DNA from 3 places in the Amycolatopsis sp. cmx-11-12 genome. Region 3 is predicted to be linked to each of the others. Evidence: riboswitches for the same ligand, from Rfam matches in the RefSeq annotation. Region 3 holds a riboswitch; each other region holds the start of a gene.

Region 1 (3,265 bases), on a different contig from region 3:
GGCCAATACGCCGGCGGCGGCCGCGGCTCCGGTCAAAGGCGCGACGGGTGGAGTCAAGGTCCCGTCGCGCGCCCGTCTCGAGTTCAGTGCGAGTGCTCGAGCAGCCACCTTCTTCGCTTCGGCTCGGGGAACCCGGGCCACGTGCTCGTAGAAGACGGCGATCGAGTTGTACCCGAAGAGCTCTCGGACACCGCGTGACTCGATCTCGGCCAGGATCTGGCCGACTTCGGCGACAAGGCGTCGCCCTTCGTGTAGCCGTGTCTGCAACTCGTCGAGAAGCAGTTCGGCGTCACCTTCCGGCAGGTTGAGCGGGAAGGCCTTGGGAATGTTTGTGCTGGTCATCCCTCGATTGTCGAGGCAGATTCGAACTAATGCACGGTATCGATCGGGTGGATCATGATCACGCTCCGGCGGTGCGAACTTGCTCCGATCACTCTGGCGTATGACACGGGTCAGCTCGGAGAATCCGTAAGGATGGCGCGGGCGGGTCGCGGTCCATCGGAGCCCGGCTCGGTCCTCGGGGTCGGGCTGGTCGTCCACCGGCCAATCGCGGCTTATGAAGGCTGGTTACGATCGTCGAGTGACTGAATTGCTCGGGCCTGCGGAGATCAGGGCGCTGGCGGCCGAGCTGGATGTACGGCCGACCAAGAAGCTCGGCCAGAATTTCGTGCACGATCCCAACACGGTGCGCCGGATCGTCGACCTTTCGGGCGTCGGCGAAGGTGACGTCGTACTGGAAGTCGGGCCGGGGCTTGGCTCGCTGACACTCGGACTGCTCGCGACCGGTGCCGAGGTCGTCGCGGTCGAAATCGATCCTGTGCTGGCCGGGCGGCTCCCGAACACCGTGGCCGAACGCGGTGGGGGCGAAAGGCTGACGGTCGTCGGGGCGGACGCTCTGCGGATCACGGTGGACGACCTGCCTCAACGGCCGACGGCACTCGTCGCGAATCTGCCGTACAACGTCGCCGTTCCCGTCGTGCTTCATCTGCTCGCCGAGCTGCCGTCGCTGACCAGCGGTCTTGTAATGGTCCAGACTGAAGTCGCCGACCGGATGGCGGCCGGCCCGGGTAGCCGGACTTACGGAGTGCCCAGCGTCAAGCTCGCGTGGTACGGAAAGACACGCAAGGTCGCCGCGGTACCTCGCTCGGTGTTCTGGCCTGTTCCCAACGTGGATTCGGCCCTGGTCGCTTTCGAGCGAGGCGAAGTGGTGTCGTCAGTGAACAGAGAGCGGCTGTTCTCCGTGGTCGATGCGGCCTTCTCGCAGCGGCGAAAGACGCTGCGGGCGGCGTTGGCGTCATGGGCCGGTTCCGCCGAACGCGCGGGAGAGTTGCTCGAAAAGGCGGGTGTCGACCCCAAGACCCGCGGTGAGCAGTTGGATGTCCACCAGTTCGCCCGTATCGCGGCGGCAACCGACTGACCGACGTCGCGGGTGTGATCGGCACCGCGCGGTCGAGTGCCGGCCGAGGTCAGCACGACAGCGTAAACCTCTTCTCGATCTACCTGGTCAAACCTGTATTAGCAGGCAGTGGCACTGATGAGGCCTAGGATCTCAGCTGCATTCTCATAATGTGGGCAGCCGATCCTGTATCGTGGACGCGACCAGACGTGTGATCTGCGCCTACGCGCTTGCTTTCATCTAGTGGGATCGGTTTTACTCAGTGAGCCATCCCGAGCGACTGAGAGACCTGGCTCGCCGAAGTCGCAGCAACCACCCTCAACAGGGCAGGTGCTACCGCCAGGACCGATGGAGGCTGTGCCTAATGAACAGGGTCACCCACCCGCTCCTGCTGACCAGGCGACGTGTAGTCGACGAAGGTCGCCGCACGGTAAGTGCGTGTCGACGCTCCACCGTTACTGCCTGAGTCTTTCCCTTACCTCTGAAGCCCGTCCGTTCTGGACGGTCACTCGGTGACGGTTGGCGCGCTCGAAAGAAGCAGCGCCCCATTTGCATGGAGCCTTTCGTGATCACTGTCGAAAACCTGTCCAAGTCCTTTCCCCTCAACGGAAATCCCGTCGTCGCCCTGCGCGATGTCAGCGTGGACATCCAAGCCGGCTCGCTGTTCGGAGTCGTCGGTCCGGCCGGCTCCGGCAAGTCGACCCTCGCTCGTTGCATCGGACTTCAGGAGCGCCCGGACCGGGGCGTCGTCCGCCTCGACGGCCTCAACACCGGGACCCTTGACGGCCGCCGCCTGCGGGAAGTCCGCCGGCAGGTCGGTGTCGTGAGTACCAAGCCGGAGTTGCTCGCCGAACGCACCATCGCCGGCAACATCGCGTCGCCGCTCGAACAGCTCGGCCTCGACGGACCGCAGCGCCGTAACCGGGTCGGCAACCTGCTCGACCTGGTCGGACTCACTCCGCGAGCGGGGCAGCGGCCGGGTGACCTGACCGAGGGGCAGCTGCGCCGAGTGGCCATCGCCAAGGCTCTGGCGGCCGGGCCGTCCGTGCTCTTGGCCGACGATCCGACCGCGGGTGTCCAGCCCGAGGAATCCGGTGCGGTCCTGACCGTGCTCGACCGTGCGCGCGCCGAGCTCGGAGTCACTGTGCTGCTCACCACTCCTGACGCCGGTGTGGTTCGCCGTGTCTGCGATGACGTCGCGGTTCTCGAGGCCGGGGTGATCATCGAACGTGGCACCGTGCTCGACTTGGTCTCTGACCCGACCAGCCGGACCGCGCAGGCGCTGCTGCCCTCGATCGAGACCGGCCGGGCGCAGGCGTCGAAGTACGACCGCGCGGTGGACGTCGTGCTTGTCGGTTTCGCATCGGTCGGTGCGCTGCTGCCCGAGGCCGCAGGTCGCTTCGACGTCGAACTCGCCACCATCGGAGGCGGTCTGACCCGGATCGGCGACACGCCGGTCGGCAGGTTCCGACTCGGTGTGCGCGGTGAGCGTGCGGATGCCGCGCTCGCCTGGATCGCCGAACGCGGCGGCCACGTGACCCACCCGGTCCGCGGCCCGCAGGGCGTCGCTGCCTGATCCTCCACGACCGGGCCGCCCGGGACGAAATCCGTCCAGGGCGGCCCTTTCGTGTCGGACTCGTCCTGTTCTCTTTTCTCCTGGTGGCAGCACAAGTGGAGCGGCCACGTAGGCTTGACTCGTGCTCGCCGTCGTACCGCCCCCAGTAACCGTCAGGGTTCCCGCCAAGGTCAACCTGCACCTGTCGGTCGGTGACGTACGCCCGGACGGATACCACGAGCTGGTGACCGTGTTCCAGGCGCTTTCTCTCACTGACGAGGTGACCGTCGCGGTCACCGAGGACCCGGGCGTCG
Region 2 (3,265 bases), on a different contig from region 3:
ATCTGCTTTCGAAGGGCCCCGGCGACGCGAGTCACCGGGGCCCTTCGCCATGTTCAGCGGCTTGTGCCGTGAGCAGCGACGACTTCAAGGACGGCGCGTTCCAGCGCGTACTCCGGGTCGGCCGCGACACCCTTGACCTCGGCGTTGAGCCGGGCCACGACCCGCATCGCGGTGGCGAGACCGTCCTGCCCCCAGCCGCGGGCCTGCCCCTGCGCCTTGCGCACCTTCCACGGCGGCATCCCCAGCTCGCCCGCCATCTGGTTCGGATTGCCGCGACCGGCGCCGGAAACCCGCGCGATCGTCCGGACAGCGTCGGCGAGAGCGTCCGCGACCAGCACGTACGGAACACCCAGCTGCATCGCCCAGCGCAATGACTCCAGGGCCGCCGCCATGTCCCCGGCCACGGCCTTCTCTGCGACGGCGAACCCGTTCACGTCCGCGCGGCCCCGGTGGTAGCGGCGGACCGCCTGCTCGTCGACCGTTCCCCCGGCGTCCGCGACGAGCTGTGTCGCGGCCGACGACAACTCGCGCAGATCCGAGCCGACGGCGTCGATCAGCGCGAGCACGGCGGCACCGTCGATCTTCCCGCCGACCCGGCGGACCTCGTTGCGGACAAAGGATTCCCGCTCGGCGGGCTTGGTCAGTTTCGGGCACTCGACGACCTCCGCCCCGGCCTTCTTCAAGGCCGCGGGAAGCGCCTTCGCGGCCTTGCTCCGGCCACCTCCGCTGTGCACGACGACGAGCACGATGCCGTCGGCGGGTGCCTTGACGTAGGCCATCACCCCGTCGGCGAGCTCCTGCGAGATGTCGTGCGCGGATTCGAGGACGATCACCCTGCCCTCGGCGAACAGCGAGGGGCTGACCATCTCCGCGAGTGCGGGGACTGTGAGGTCCGACACTCTGATCCGGCTGAGGTCCGCCGTCGGATCGGCCGCTTTGGCCGCGTCCGAAGCGCCGCGGATCGCGCGTTCGATCAGCAGCTCTTCCTCACCGAGAACCAGGACCAGCGGCGATGGGGCGGAACCTTGCGTCGTCACGGTGACGATCCTGCCACTCCTCCACTCGTGTGCTTTGTCCGGTGATGTGTTGTGGGCACGGTGGCCCCACGCGAGCCCCATGTCGTACGGTGTTGGCGAGGCGACGCGATGACACGCGTGCCGACAATCGAATACCGCTCATCCAGAGGGGCAGAGGGAACGGCCCGATGAAGCCCCGGCAACCGGCGTCAGCCTGTCATCCCGCGATCGCGGGGTAGCTGACGAACACGGTGCCAATTCCGGCCCGCCATGGCGGGGCAGATGAGGAAAGGACCTCGCGATGACCGCAACCCTCGGTACGACCTCCACCACCAAGACCCCGGATCTCGGACCGGCCGTCGAACTGGTGTCGAAGGAAGAGGGACACCGGCAGCCGCTCGCCCCCGAATTCGTTTCCGCCGAGGACTTCTCGCCGCTCGAGGTCGCCTACGACTTCGGCCGCGTGCGCCGCGAGGACATCGAAGCCGGGCCGAAGAACATCTGGCGCTACAAGAAACTCCTTCCCGTTCCCTCGAACGTCGAAGAAATCCCCAACACCGAACCCGGCTCCACCCGGCTCGTCCAGGCCGACAGGCTCGCGAAAGCGTTGGGCGTCAAGAAGCTCTGGGTCAAGGACGACACCGGCAACCCGACCCACTCGTTCAAGGACCGCGTGGTCGCCGTCGCACTGGCCGCCGCGCGCGAGTTCGGGTTCGAGGTGCTCGCCTGTCCGTCGACCGGCAACCTGGCCAACGCGGTCGCCGCCGCGGCCGCCCGCGCCGGCTGGCGGTCGGTCGTGCTGATCCCGAAGAGCCTCGAGCGCGCCAAGATCCTCACCACCGCCGTGTACGACGGGGACCTGATCGCGGTCGACGGCAACTACGACGACGTGAACCGGGTCGCCACCCAGCTCGCCGCCGAGCAGGAGAGCTGGGCGTTCGTCAACGTGAACGTCCGGCCCTACTACTCGGAGGGCTCCAAGACGCTGGCCTTCGAGGTCGCCGAGCAGCTCGGCTGGCGGCTTCCCTCGCAGATCGTGGCGCCAATCGCCTCCGGTTCCCAGCTCACCAAGGTGGACAAGGGTTTCCGCGAGTTCGGACAGCTCGGCCTCGTCGACGAAACGCCGTACAAGGTGTTCGGTGCGCAGGCCACCGGCTGCTCCCCTGTCTCGGCGGCGTTCCGCGCGGGCCACGACGTCGTCCAGCCGGTCAAGCCGGACACGATCGCCAAGTCGCTGGCGATCGGCAACCCGGCCGACGGCCCGTATGCCCTCGACGTGGTCAACCGCACCGGTGGCGCGATCGAAGACGTCACCGACGAAGAGGTCGTCGAAGGTATCCGGCTGCTCGCCCGTACCGAAGGCATCTTCACCGAGACCGCCGGTGGGGTCACCGTGGCGACGGCCAAGAAGCTCATCGAGACTGGCAAGCTCAACCCGGACGAGGAGATCGTCCTGCTGATCACCGGTGACGGCCTCAAAACGCTCGACGCCATCGAGGACAAGGTCGGCCCGAAGGCGACCGTCGGCGCCTCGGCCGACGCGGTCCGCGAGGCACTCGGCATCTGAGTTCCCGCCGGCCCGCCTCAAGAACGAGGCGGGCCGCGGGGCTCACCCCGGCGCACCAGGGCGAGGCCTCGCGCGTCGGTGACGACCGCGGTGTCGCCGTCCGTGTCGGTTCTGGCGATCGAAGCGCCGACAGCCGTCAGATTGTCCAAAGTGGACTTGTTCGGGTGACCATAGTTGTTTCCGGCACCGACACTCACCAACGCGGCGCGTGGTGCGACGGTGTTGAGGAAATCCGGTGCCGTGTAACGACTTCCGTGATGCGGGACCTTCAGGACCTCGGCACGCAGATCGGCACCCTCGGCCATCAGGTCCGCCTGCGCGGCGAGTTCGACGTCGCCGGTCAGCAGCATCCGGCCCGCGGGCGTCCCGGCCCGCAGGACGACGGAACCGTTGTTGATCACCGTGCCGTCCTGTTCGAGGACCGATCGCCGAGTGACATAACGCGGCCCCAGTACCTCCAACGACAGTCCCGGCCAGTCCAGCCGTTGCCCGATCCCCAACTCCAGCAAGGGAATCCCGCGGCGCGCGGTCTCGTCGGCGACCTGCTGCCACGCCCACGCAGGAGCCCGGCCCGGGCCCACGGCGACCGCGCCGACCGACCGGCCCTCGAAGACGGATTCGAGACCGCCGATGTGGTCGGCGTGCAGATGGCTCAGCACGATCAGCGGAACACGGTCCACCC
Region 3 (3,265 bases):
GACCGTGATGTTCACGATCGTGTTGTTAGGCGAGTAGCCGACCCACCCCTCGGAGCGGCGCGCGCCCACGGCCAAAGCCACCACGACTAGCTGAGCGAATCCCAGCAACGCCAGCGGAAACCAGTAACGCGGTCGCTCGTTCCCCATGCGGGGTGAGGGTAGTGGGTCAGGCGCAGAACGGGGGAAGTTCCCGCGGATCGTTCTCCGGCACCCAGCGGCCCTCCGGCTTCTCGTACTGCCAGCGGGCGCCGCGGGCGACGATCTGGCGCAGTGCCAGGACGACCCGGTCCACGTGCTCGGTGGTGCTACCGAGGCCGAGGCTGACCCGGACGGCCTGCTGGCCGGTCGAACCGGCGGCGGAGATGAGCCGTTTGGTGGCGATATGCGCGCAGAACGCGCCGTCCCGCACGCCGATGCCGTACTCCGCGGACAGGACCGCGGCGAGCCAGCCGGGCTCGAAGCCGTCGACGACGAAGCTGAGCGTGCCGACCCGGTCGACCGGCGCGTCGAACAGCCGCAGTTCGGCGAAACCGGGGATGCCGGCGAGCCCGCGACGCAGCCGCGCCAGCAGTTCGTCCTCGTGGGCGACGATGGCGTCCCAGTTCCCGGCCAGCGTCTCGCAGGCGACACCGAGCGCGTAGACGCCGACGGTGTTGGGGGAACCGGCTTCGTGCCGCTCCGCACCGGCGTTCCAGACCACGCCGAGGTCTTCGGAGTCGCGGGTGACGAGCTTCGTCGCGCCGCCACCGGCGAGGTACGGCTGGGCGGCGCGCAGCCAGTCGGCGCGGCCGATCAGCGCGCCGGCACCGAAGGGGGCGTACAACTTGTGGCCCGACAGCGCGATGTAGTCGACGTCCAGTTTGCGCACGGAGATCTTGCGGTGCGGCGCGAGTTGCGCGGCGTCGAGGGCGATCCGGGCGCCGTGCCGTCGCGCGACGGCGGCGATCTCCTTGACCGGCAACAGTTCCCCGGTCACGTTGGACGCGCCGGTGATGACGACCAGCCGGGTGCCCTGCGGGCAGTCGGCGAGCGCTTCGTCCACAGCGGACACCGCGGCGAGGCGCGTGCGAGGTGTCTGGATCCGGCGGACGTTCGGGCCCTTCCACGGCAGCAGCGCGGCGTGGTGGTCGGTGTCGAACACGACGACCGACGTGTGTTTCGGCAGGCTGCGCGCGAGAAGGTTGAAGGAATCGGTGGTGTTGCGGGTGAACACGACGGTGTCGGTCGACCGCGCGTCGACGAAGTTCCGCAGGATTCCCCGCGTGCGCTCGTAAAGTTTGGTGGAGACCTGCGAAGCGAATCCGGCGCCGCGGTGGACGCTGGCGTACCAGGGCAGGAATTCGTCGACCGCGTCGCGCACCTTGTCCAGACAGGGGGCGCTCGCCGCGTGATCGAGGTTGGCGTACGCGATGTCGCCGCCGGTGACCAGCGGAACCCGCAGATCGGCGCACGCGACCGTCGGGATTTCGTGTGTGACAACGGTTTCCGCGACAGTGGCGGGGGTGCTGGTGCGTTCGAGAGCGAGAGTCATCGTCATCCTCCGGGCCAGGGGACCCGACGAGGATCCCGCGCTTGCCCGTCGCACCGCGCGACGAGCCAGGTCCTCACCCGGGGCACCCCACCGCGGAAGGAGGGTTGCCGGTCAGCTAGCCGGGGCTTGACGCTGACACTCGTGACCTACGAACGAAGTTAGCCGATACACCGGCGATCGAGCCACCCCTTGCCCACATGTTGAGACGCCGGTCACGCATTACGCAACCGAAGAGAACCCACGCAATTCGGCACCTGGTTGCGATGGTCCGGGTCGCGAACCTTCGCAATGAGGTGCCGAATTGCGGGAGGTCAGGCGCGGAATCGGCCGGGCAGGGGGATGGTCGCGCGGGACGAGACCTCGGTGGCCGTACCCGAGTACTGATCGGTGCCCGCGGTGAACTGCCAGCCGCCGAAGGTCTTGCCATCGACAGCCTCGCCGTGTGCGTCGGCGACCTTGGTCGAGAGCTCGTCGTAGGACACGCCGTTCCAGTTGCCCGCGCCGACGCCGAAGTCACGCGAGTCGCCGCCGTTGGCCGCGGCCGCGGGCAACGTCCACAGGGTGAAGTGCACGTGGGCGCCGGTGCTGCTGCCGCCGCAGGGCAGCGCGTTGCCGGTCCGGCCGAGGGCGTCGCCCGGAGCGACCCGCTGGCCGTCGGTGACCGAAATGCCCTCCAGGTGGTAGTACCCGGTCCGCCAGCCGTCCGTGTGGTCGATGGTCACCCAGTCGCCGCCGTCGCAGTGCTGGATCCGGACCGTGCCCGCCAGCGTGGCACGAACGATCTCGTCGCCAGGGCTGAAGTCGATGGCGTTCTTCACGCCGGAGTTCCCGTTGTCCGAGTAGATCCCCGCCGAGTAGACAGACTGGCCCGTGTCGAACGGCAAGCCGAACGCCGGGAAGGCACCGGCCGCGGAGGCCACCGGGGCGGACAGAACCACTCCGACGAGTGCGGCCGCGGCCCCCAGACCGGCGAACCGTGCAGGAAGTTTCGTCACCTTGCGTACTCCTTACCCCGTGACACTCACCCATTCGACTGAGGAGGTTGCGGGGAAAGTAATCCAAACGGAGTACAAAAAGGAAGAATTTTCTGAGATCAACCGACGAACAGCTGGTGCCGGTTCGTGACCTACTGGCCGGATTCGCCCTTCCACCTGGCGAGGCGACCGGCCCGGTCGACGGCCCGCAGGCGTCGTTCGGCCGCGTCACGCACGTCGGAGGTGGTCACGACGAGTAACTGATCACGTTCCTGGAGCCGGGTGTTCTTGTTGGGCGTGAAGCCGGTGCCGTCACGGACGAGCAGGCTGATCGTCGCCCCCGCCGGAAGCCGCAGTTCGGCCAGGTAGACGCCGTGCATCTTCGATCCGGAGTTGATCCGGACCTGGAGGAGTTCGGCGCCCATCTCGTCGAGCGGCGCGGAGTCGACGTCGATCTCGTGCGCTTCGGCGTGCTGAGCCAGCCCGAGCACTCGCGCGAGCGGGGTCAGTGTCGCCCCTTGAAGCAGGGTCAGCACGATGACCAGCACGAACACCGCGTCGACCAGCTCCTGTGCGCCGGGCACCCCGGACGACAGCGGGATCAGCGCGAGCACGATCGGGACCGCCCCGCGCAACCCTGCCCAGGATAAGAACACCTGTTCTCGCCAGGGGATCTTGAACGGCAGCGCCGACAGCACCACCGACAACGGCCGGGCGAGCAGCAGCACGACCGCGCCCGCGACCAGGCCTTGGACCAGGC

What was found. Region 3 has a riboswitch for S-adenosylmethionine ahead of ACLARN_RS26440 (aminotransferase class V-fold PLP-dependent enzyme). Riboswitches for the same ligand answer to the same signal wherever they lie in the genome.
Region 1: it holds a riboswitch for S-adenosylmethionine, as region 3 does, so the genes downstream of both, ACLARN_RS07905 (methionine ABC transporter ATP-binding protein) here and ACLARN_RS26440 (aminotransferase class V-fold PLP-dependent enzyme) in region 3, are expected to answer to the same signal.
Region 2: it holds a riboswitch for S-adenosylmethionine, as region 3 does, so the genes downstream of both, thrC (threonine synthase) here and ACLARN_RS26440 (aminotransferase class V-fold PLP-dependent enzyme) in region 3, are expected to answer to the same signal.

Annotation. Positions count from the first base shown of each region.
Region 1 is NZ_JADNQM010000004.1:285,415-288,679, reverse strand. Features, by position in the region: gene ACLARN_RS07915 (DUF222 domain-containing protein) at 1-342, opposite strand, end outside; gene rsmA (16S rRNA (adenine(1518)-N(6)/adenine(1519)-N(6))-dimethyltransferase RsmA) at 581-1,417, shown strand; SAM riboswitch class I at 1,661-1,751, shown strand; gene ACLARN_RS07905 (methionine ABC transporter ATP-binding protein) at 1,962-2,972, shown strand; gene ACLARN_RS07900 (4-(cytidine 5'-diphospho)-2-C-methyl-D-erythritol kinase) at 3,094-3,265, shown strand, end outside.
Region 2 is NZ_JADNQM010000043.1:22,985-26,249, forward strand. Features, by position in the region: gene rpsT (30S ribosomal protein S20) at 1-1, shown strand, start outside; gene holA (DNA polymerase III subunit delta) at 54-1,037, opposite strand; SAM riboswitch class I at 1,173-1,305, shown strand; gene thrC (threonine synthase) at 1,318-2,583, shown strand; gene ACLARN_RS37775 (ComEC/Rec2 family competence protein) at 2,601-3,265, opposite strand, start outside.
Region 3 is NZ_JADNQM010000021.1:65,521-68,785, forward strand. Features, by position in the region: gene ACLARN_RS26435 (hypothetical protein) at 1-147, opposite strand, end outside; gene ACLARN_RS26440 (aminotransferase class V-fold PLP-dependent enzyme) at 167-1,531, opposite strand; SAM riboswitch class IV at 1,564-1,678, opposite strand; gene ACLARN_RS26445 (M23 family metallopeptidase) at 1,843-2,526, opposite strand; gene ACLARN_RS26450 (potassium/proton antiporter) at 2,658-3,265, opposite strand, start outside.